Regions from separate parts of the Variovorax humicola genome, predicted to be linked through region 1. Evidence: predicted binding sites of a transcription regulator. Region 1 holds the regulator's gene; the other holds the start of a gene.
What was found. Region 1 encodes FNR, which switches genes on or off when oxygen is low (the NO sensors DNR and NnrR bind a similar motif). Its sites were predicted from a motif close to TTGATNNNNATCAA; they were not measured.
Positions count from the first base shown of each region.

Region 2: the regulator FNR is predicted to act here: its motif matches at 1,755-1,768, upstream of WKW80_RS35845 (MBL fold metallo-hydrolase RNA specificity domain-containing protein).

Region 1 is NZ_JBBKZV010000028.1:60,690-64,700, forward strand. Features, by position in the region: gene ccoG (cytochrome c oxidase accessory protein CcoG) at 1-919, shown strand, start outside; gene WKW80_RS29080 (FixH family protein) at 937-1,221, shown strand; gene WKW80_RS29085 (hypothetical protein) at 1,218-1,484, shown strand; gene fnr (fumarate/nitrate reduction transcriptional regulator Fnr) at 1,465-2,184, opposite strand; gene hemN (oxygen-independent coproporphyrinogen III oxidase) at 2,312-3,730, shown strand; gene WKW80_RS29100 (sulfite exporter TauE/SafE family protein) at 3,730-4,011, shown strand, end outside.
Region 2 is NZ_JBBKZV010000061.1:15,869-19,879, forward strand. Features, by position in the region: gene WKW80_RS35840 (phenylacetate--CoA ligase family protein) at 1-340, opposite strand, end outside; gene WKW80_RS35845 (MBL fold metallo-hydrolase RNA specificity domain-containing protein) at 354-1,706, opposite strand; partial or broken gene WKW80_RS35850 (acetate--CoA ligase family protein) at 1,819-4,011, shown strand, end outside.

The DNA.
Region 1 (4,011 bases):
GTGGACCGGCTTCACCTTCGTCGGCTACTTCACGCCGATCCGTGAACTCGGCCTGGAATTCCTGCAGACGCGCATGGGCTCGTGGGAGGTGTTCTGGGTCATCTTCTATGGCTTCGCGACCTACGGCAATGCCGGCTTCATGCGCGAGCAGGTGTGCAAGTACATGTGCCCCTATGCGAGGTTCCAGAGCGCGATGTTCGATCGCGACACCCTGATCGTCAGCTATGACCTCGCACGCGGCGAGCCTCGCGGCGTCCGCGCCAAGGGGCAGGAGGGAAGGGCGCTGGGATTGGGCGACTGCATCGACTGCTCGCTGTGCGTGCAGGTCTGCCCGACCGGCATCGACATCCGCGAAGGGCTGCAGTACGAATGCATCGGCTGCGGGCTGTGCGTCGACGGCTGCAACACCGTGATGGACCGCATGGCCCTGCCGCGCGGGCTGATCCGATACGCGACCGAGAACGGGCTGGCGAACGGATGGTCGTCGGCGCAGGTCTGGCGCCGGGTGTTCCGCCCGCGTGTGTTGATCTATGGCGGCGTGCTGCTGGTCCTCGGCATCGGCCTGCTCGCGAGCCTGGTGCTGCGGATGCCGCTGAAGGTCGATGTCGTGCGCGACCGCGGCGCGTTGGCCCGCATCGTCGAGGGCGGCCAACTCGAGAACGTCTATCGCCTGCAGATCATGAACGCCACCGAAGAGCAGCAGACCTACCGCATCGAGGCCAACGGGCTGGATGGGCTGCACGTGGCATCCGCCGAAGTCGTGGAAGTGGAGTCGGCCCAGTCGCGCTGGGTGGCGGTCCGCCTGCAGTTGCCCGCCGACAAGGCCCCGGCCGGATCGCACACGGTGCACTTCGAAGTGCGCTCCGCGGATGGACGCGCCCATGTTTCCGAGAAGGCCGTGTTCCTGGTGCCCCGATGAACCCGAAAGGACAAAGCATGACGACAGCGACCGAACCATCCACCTCGCTACCGTGGTGGCGCTTCCCGCTGGTATGGCTGGTCATCGGCCTGCCGGCGGCCGTGGTCATCGCGAGCGTTGGCTCCGCCTGGATTGCCATTCACACCAGCGACTCGGTGGTCGAGGAGGACTACTACCGCAAGGGCGTCGAGATCAACCGTACCCTGGCCGACAAGGGTTTGATGCCGGCGCAGACGGCCCGCAATCATGCGATGACGCCGGCCGGGGACATTCCGGTGCCATCGCGCATCGCCAAGCCATGAGCGCGCGCAAGTGGATCTCGATCCTGTGGCCCGCCTTCCTGCTGGCGAGCCTCATGGAAGTGGTGGTGTTCGCCCTTGTCGACCCTTCGGATCTGCGATGGGGAGCGGAAGGCCTGGGTTATTCGCGGCAGGCGATCTACACCACGAGCTTCCTTGTCTTCTGGGCGATGTCCGCGGCCTCGTGTGCGCTCACGCTGGCGCTGGCCACGGTGCCGCCCGAGGACGAAGGCACGCTGCGCCGCATCAACGCCCGGGCGGATTGACGATGCGCTGCAGGGCCTGCGAATCGAGGATGCGCAGGTTGCGGTGCTGTACCTCGACGATGCCGTCCTCCACGAACTTCGACAGCGTCCGGCTGATGGTTTCCAGCTTCAGGCCGAGATAGCTGCCGATCTCCTCGCGCGTCATGCGCAGGATCACCTCGGAGCGCGAGAAGCCGCGCGCGTGCAATCTCTGCACGAGGTTGAGCAGGAAGGCGGCGAGCCGCTCCTCCGCGCGCATGCTGCCGAGCAGCAGCATCACGCCGTTCTCGCGCACGATCTCGCGGCTCATGATCCGGTGCACGTGGCGCTGCAGCGCCGGCACTTCGCGCGACAGCGCTTCGACGCGCTCGAAGGGGATGACGCAGACCTCCGAATCCTCGAGCGCAACCGCATCGCAGTTGTGATGCTCGTTGACGATGCCGTCCAGGCCCATGATCTCCCCGGCCATCTGGAAACCGGTGACCTGGTCGCGGCCGTCGTCGCTGGCCACGCGGGTCTTGAACACGCCCGTGCGAATGGCATACAGCGCGGTGAAGCGCTCGCCGTTGTGGAACAGCGTCTCGCGCCGGCGCAGCTTGCGCCGCGTCTTGACCAGGCCATCGATGCGCAGGAGTTCGTCGGGCTCCAGCCCGGCGGGCATGCAGAGCTCTCGCAGATTGCAGTTGGAGCAGGCGACCTTGATGTTGTGGGTGATGGTCATGGGCAGTCTTTGTCGATTGCGCAAATTCTGGCGGGCACTACCTGCGATCGGCTTGATGCAGGTCAAGGCATGCAACCGACATCCAGGGCACATTGAATTTCCTTCAATGCAATGCGCGAGTCACACGATGTCTTTCATCTGCCCACCCGCCGAGTCGCACGTTCCCCAATTGCTGCCCTCGGTCGCAATGCTGCGGCGCTTCGAGATCGCCGGTCCGCGCTACACCTCCTACCCCACGGCCGATCGATTCGTCGAGGCCTTCGACGCGGCGGACTACGCGCAGGCATTGCGCCAGCGCCGCAGTGCCGGCGCCCGTGCGCTGCCCTTGTCGCTCTATGTCCACGTGCCGTTCTGCGAGTCGCTGTGCTACTTCTGCGCCTGCAACAAGATCGTGACGCGCCATCACGAGCGGGCGGCAGAGTACCTCGACTACCTGGCGCGTGAAATCGAACTGCAGACGGCGCAACTGGGCCGCGGCGCGCTGGTGAGTCAATTGCACCTGGGCGGCGGCTCGCCGACCTTTCTCGACGACGCGCAACTGGCCCGGCTGATGGACATGCTGCAGGGTGCCTTCACCTTCACGCCGGATTGCGAGCGGTCCATCGAGATCGACCCGCGCACCGTCGACGCCGAGCGACTTGCGAGCCTGTCGGCGCTGGGCTTCAACCGCTTGAGCTTCGGCGTGCAGGATTTCGACCCCGAGGTGCAAAAGGCGATCCATCGCGTCCAGCCGGCCGCGCAGGTCTTCGAGCTCATGTCGATAGCGCGGCAACTGGGCTTCAAGTCGGTCAATATCGACCTGATCTATGGCTTGCCGCTTCAGACCGTGGAGTCGTTCGAGCGCACGCTCGATCAGGTCGCGGAGTTGCGGCCCGACCGCATCGCCCTCTATGCGTATGCGCATCTGCCCGACCGGTTCAAGGCACAGCGGCGCATTCACGTAGCGCAGCTCCCCGTCGCCGCGGACAAGGTGCAGATGCTGGCGCGGTCGATCGCGCTGTTCAGCGCCGCAGGCTATGTCTACATCGGCATGGATCACTTTGCCTTGCCCGATGACGCACTGGCCGTCGCAAAGCGGCAAGGCCGCCTGCACCGCAACTTCCAGGGCTACAGCACGCAACCGGATTGCGACCTGGTGGCGCTGGGCGTCTCTGCCATTGGCCGCATCGGCGCGACCTACAGCCAGAACGCGAAGTCGCTCGAGGAGTACTACGACCATCTCGACCAGCGACGCCTGCCGGTGGTGCGTGGCCTGGCGCTGACGCGCGACGACCTGCTGCGCCGCGCGGTGATCATGGCGCTGATGTGCCAGGGACATCTCGACTTCGAAGCGCTGGGGCAGGCCCACCTGATCGACTTCCGCGACCACTTCGCCCCGGAGTTCGCGGCGCTCGGACCGCTGATTGCCCACGGCCTGGTGCGGCTGAGCGACCACGCGTTGGAGGTCACGCCGCTGGGTTGGTTCTTCGTGCGCGCCATCGCCATGGTGTTCGACCGCTATCTGCAGGCCGATCGGACCCGCACGCGCTATTCGCGCATCGTGTGATGCAAGGCGGCCTGGCGACTGCCGCACTGGTGATGGGCCTTGCCGGAGGCCCGCACTGCGTAGCCATGTGCGGCGCGCCGACGGCGGGGGTGATACGGCTGGTGCGCGCGCCGTTCGAAACCGCACGCGGTGGCACGGCCGTCGCCCAAGGCCTTTCCACGACCCTGGCGTTCCATGCGGGCCGCGTCGCAAGCTATGCATTGGCCGGCGCGGCAGCGGCCCTGGCGACGCAATCGCTCGCGCTTGCAAGCACGCATGTGGCCGCCCTGAAACCCCTGTGG
Region 2 (4,011 bases), on a different contig from region 1:
CCACGTAGCGCTCAAGGTATGGTTGGGCTCTGCGGCTGTGGTCGGCGACGAAGTATCGCAACGCATCGAGTTTCAGCTTCGGGTCGCCCACCCAGTCGTCGAAGCGGTGCATCAACTGTGCCTTGTGCATGATCGGCAGGTCGCCAAGCGAAAGCGAGGCCGTGTCTCGGCCATGCAGCAGCTTGCGGTACAGGGGCGAGGTTTGCGATGCCGTGCCCAGCAGCCTCCCCAGCCGCGCTGCGCGCCGGTCGTCAAGCGCCTCGCGGCTGGCCTTGCTTGCCAGCGCCACATCCAGCGCAACGGAGCCGGAGATCAGGTAGTCGAGTGCCGGAGTGGTCATGGAGGACCCGCGGTCAGAGCTCACGCGTTTCCAGGTAGTCGGGTACCGTTACCGGCCAGCCGTGCCGTTCCTCGATGGCGAGCCGCAGCGCATCGGCCGCCACAGGCTCACCATGCGTGACGAATATGCGCTTCGGCGGCGGCAAGTCAGCGATCCAGGCCAGCAGTTGCTCGCGGTCGGCGTGGGCCGACAGGCTGGCCAGGTTGGCCACCTCGGCACGAATCGGCACGTACTCGCCATGGATCTTGACGGAAGATGCGCCGGCCACCATCGCGGCACCGCGCGTCGCCGCCGCCTGGAAGCCGGCGAACAGGATGGTATTGCGGGCATTCCGCGCGTAGGTCGCGATGTGGTGCAACACCCGTCCGCCTGTGGCCATGCCGCTGGCCGAGACGATGATCGCCGGATTCGTCAACACGTTGAGGCGCTTCGATTCTTCGATGGTGTTGACGAAAGTCACGCCGGCGCTCAGGGCGGCGCACTGCGCGGCGTCGAGGCGCAACTCGTCCAGGTGGTGCCTGAAAATGCGCGTGGCGTCGCAAGCCATCGGGCTGTTCAGGTAGACGGGCAGATCCGGGATGCGGCGCGCCTGCTTGAGCAAGTGAATGCAGTAGAGCAGTGTCTGCGCACGGCCGATGGCAAAGGATGGGATGACGATCACGCCGCCGCGTGCCGCCGTCTGGCTGATTACCGCCGCCATCGCGTCGAGGGTGTCGATGTCGGGATGGGGGCGATCGCCATAGGTGGACTCGATCACCACGTAGTCGGAAGGCGACGCAACTTGCGGCGCGCGCATCACGATGTCGTCGCTGCGGCCCAGATCGCCCGAAAAGAGAATACTGCCGGCGTCCCAGGCAATGCGCGCGCTGCCCGCGCCGAGGATGTGTCCTGCCCGCTGCAGACGCCAAGTCCATCCAGGCCATGGCGAATGTGCCGTGTCAAAGGCAATCGGATTGAAGTGCTTGAGCGCCGCGCGCGCGTCGTCCTCGTCGTACAGCGGCTGCGCGGGCTTGTGTTTCGAATGGCCGTGGCGGTTCGCGAAGTCGGCCTCTTCCTCCTGCAGCCGGCCGGAGTCCGGCAGCAGCAGCTCGCACAGGTCCCGCGTCGCCTGCGTGCAGAAGACGGGGCCCTTGAAGCCCTCCCTGACCAATCTTGGTACATAACCGGCGTGGTCCATGTGCGCGTGCGTGAGGAGCACCGCATCGATGCTGGCTGGCGCAATGGGCAAGGGATCCCAATTGCGCAGGCGCAGTTGCTTGAGACCTTGAAACAACCCGCAATCGAGCAGCAGTCGCTTGCCCGCGTGCTCGAGCAGGTACTTCGAGCCGGTGACGGTGCCGGTACCGCCGAGGAATTGGATTCGCATGATGATTCCTTGTGGGTCCGAGCGTGTCAGCCTTGCCGAGGGATCGGCTTGATCTCCGTCAAGGGCCGGCTCGCTCATGCACGGATGATGGCGCGACACCCTGGAGGTCCCCTTGAGCATTCGCCATCTCGACCAGCTGCTGTCGCCCCGTTCCGTCGCAGTGTTCGGCGCTTCCGCGCGCCCGGCAAGCGTCGGCGCCACGGTGTGGCGCAACGTGCGCGCCGGCGGCTTCCGCGGCGCGGTGTTCGGCGTGAATCCGAGGCATGCGACGCTGGACGGGGAGCGCATCTACCGCACGGCCGGCGAACTCCCCGAAGTGCCCGACCTGGCCCTGCTTTGCACGCCGGCAGACACCATCGCACCGCTGATCGGCCAACTGGCGGCGTTGGGGACCCGCGCGGTCGTGATCGTCACGGCCGGGCTCACGGTCGCGCAGAAGCAGGCGGCGCTGGCTGCGGCACGGCGCTGCCTGGTGCGCCTGCTCGGCCCCAACTGCATCGGCCTGCTGAGCCCGCACATCGGACTCAACGCGAGCTTCGCGCACACCGATGCGCTGCCGGGCGACGTGGCCTTCGTGTCGCAGTCGGGCGCACTCGTCACCGCCATGCTCGACTGGGCCAGGAGCCGCGGCATCGGGCTCTCGCACCTGGTTTCGCTGGGCGACCATTGCGACGTCGACTTCGGCGACCTGCTCGACTACCTCGCCAGCGATGCGCGCACGCGCGCCATCCTGCTGTACATCGAGTCGATCGAGTCGCCGCGCAAGTTCATGTCGGCGGCTCGGGCGGCGGCGCGCAACAAGCCGGTGATCGTGGTGAAGGCGGGCCGCGCCGGCAATGGCATGCGGGCCGCGGCCTCGCACACCGGCGCGCTGGCCGGCTCCGACATCGTCTACGACGCCGCGATCCGGCGCGCCGGCATGCTGCGCGTCGACACGATGCAGGAGCTGTTCACCGCGGCCGAGACGCTGGCCCACTTCCGCCGCAACGACAGCGAGGTGCTCACGGTCATGACCAACGGCGGCGGCGCGGGCGTGATGGCAGCGGATGCGGCGGCACGCGCCGGCGTGAAGCTCGCCGAGCTCGACGACGCGCTGCTGCGGCGGCTCGATGTGGTGCTGCCGGCGAACTGGTCGCGTGGCAACCCGATCGACATCGTGGGCGACGCGCCGGCGCAGCGCTACACCGCCACGCTGTCGGCGTTGCTGGCCGACAAGTCGGCCGGTGCAGTGCTCTTCATCCATGCGCCCACGGCGATCGTGCCCAGCGAGGAGATCGCGCGCGCCTGCCTTCCGCTTTTGCGCGAGGCGGCGCCGCGCGTGATGGCGTGCTGGCTCGGCGACGCGGCGGTGGCACAGGCTCGACAATGCTTCGAAGGCGCCGACATCCCCGACTACGCCACGCCCGAGGAAGCCGTGCAGGCCTTCGCGATGCTGCAGACCTACCGGCGCAACCAGCAGACACTCATGGAGGCGCCGAGCGCCAGCGAGAATCCCGCGCCCGATGCGGCGCTTGCCCGCAGGCAAATACAGAGCGCCCTCGACGATGGCCGCGAATGGCTTGGAGAACAGGAAGCGCGTGCGGTGCTCCGGGCCTATGGCATCCCGGTCGTGGCGAGCCAGGAAGCCTCCACTTCCGTATCGGATGTCCTCGCCGCCGCGAACACGCTCGGCTTCCCGGTAGCGCTCAAGATCCGGTCGCGCGACATCACGCACAAGTCCGATGTGGGCGGAGTGCGGCTCGACCTTGGCGATGCGCCGTCGCTGGTGCAGGCCGTGCGCGACATGCTGGACGCCGTCCGCGCCGCGCGCCCGGACGCCCGCGTCGACGGCTTCACCCTGCAATCGATGGCGCGGCGCCCACGGGCACAGGAAGTGATCGTCGGCGCGAGCATCGACAAGGTCTTCGGCCCGGTGCTGCTATGCGGCCATGGCGGCACGGCGGTCGAGGTGTTGGCCGACACCGCCGTCGCCCTGCCCCCGCTCAATCGCAGCCTTGCTCGCGAACTCGTGTCCCGCACGCACGTGTCGAGACTTCTGGCGGGCTTCCGCGACCATCCACCCGCGCGCGTGGACGCGCTCTGCGACATCCTGATGGCGGTGTCGCAGATGCTTGCTGACCTGCCGCGGCTGGCCGAGCTCGACATCAACCCCCTGTGGGTCGACGAGCACGGCGCGCTGGCGCTCGACGCACGCATCCGCGTGTCGTCAGCGGCGCCCGGCGGCGCCGAACGCTTTGCCATCGTGCCCTACCCCACCGAGTGGGTTCGCCGGACAACCTGGAACGGGCGCGCCATCACGCTGCGC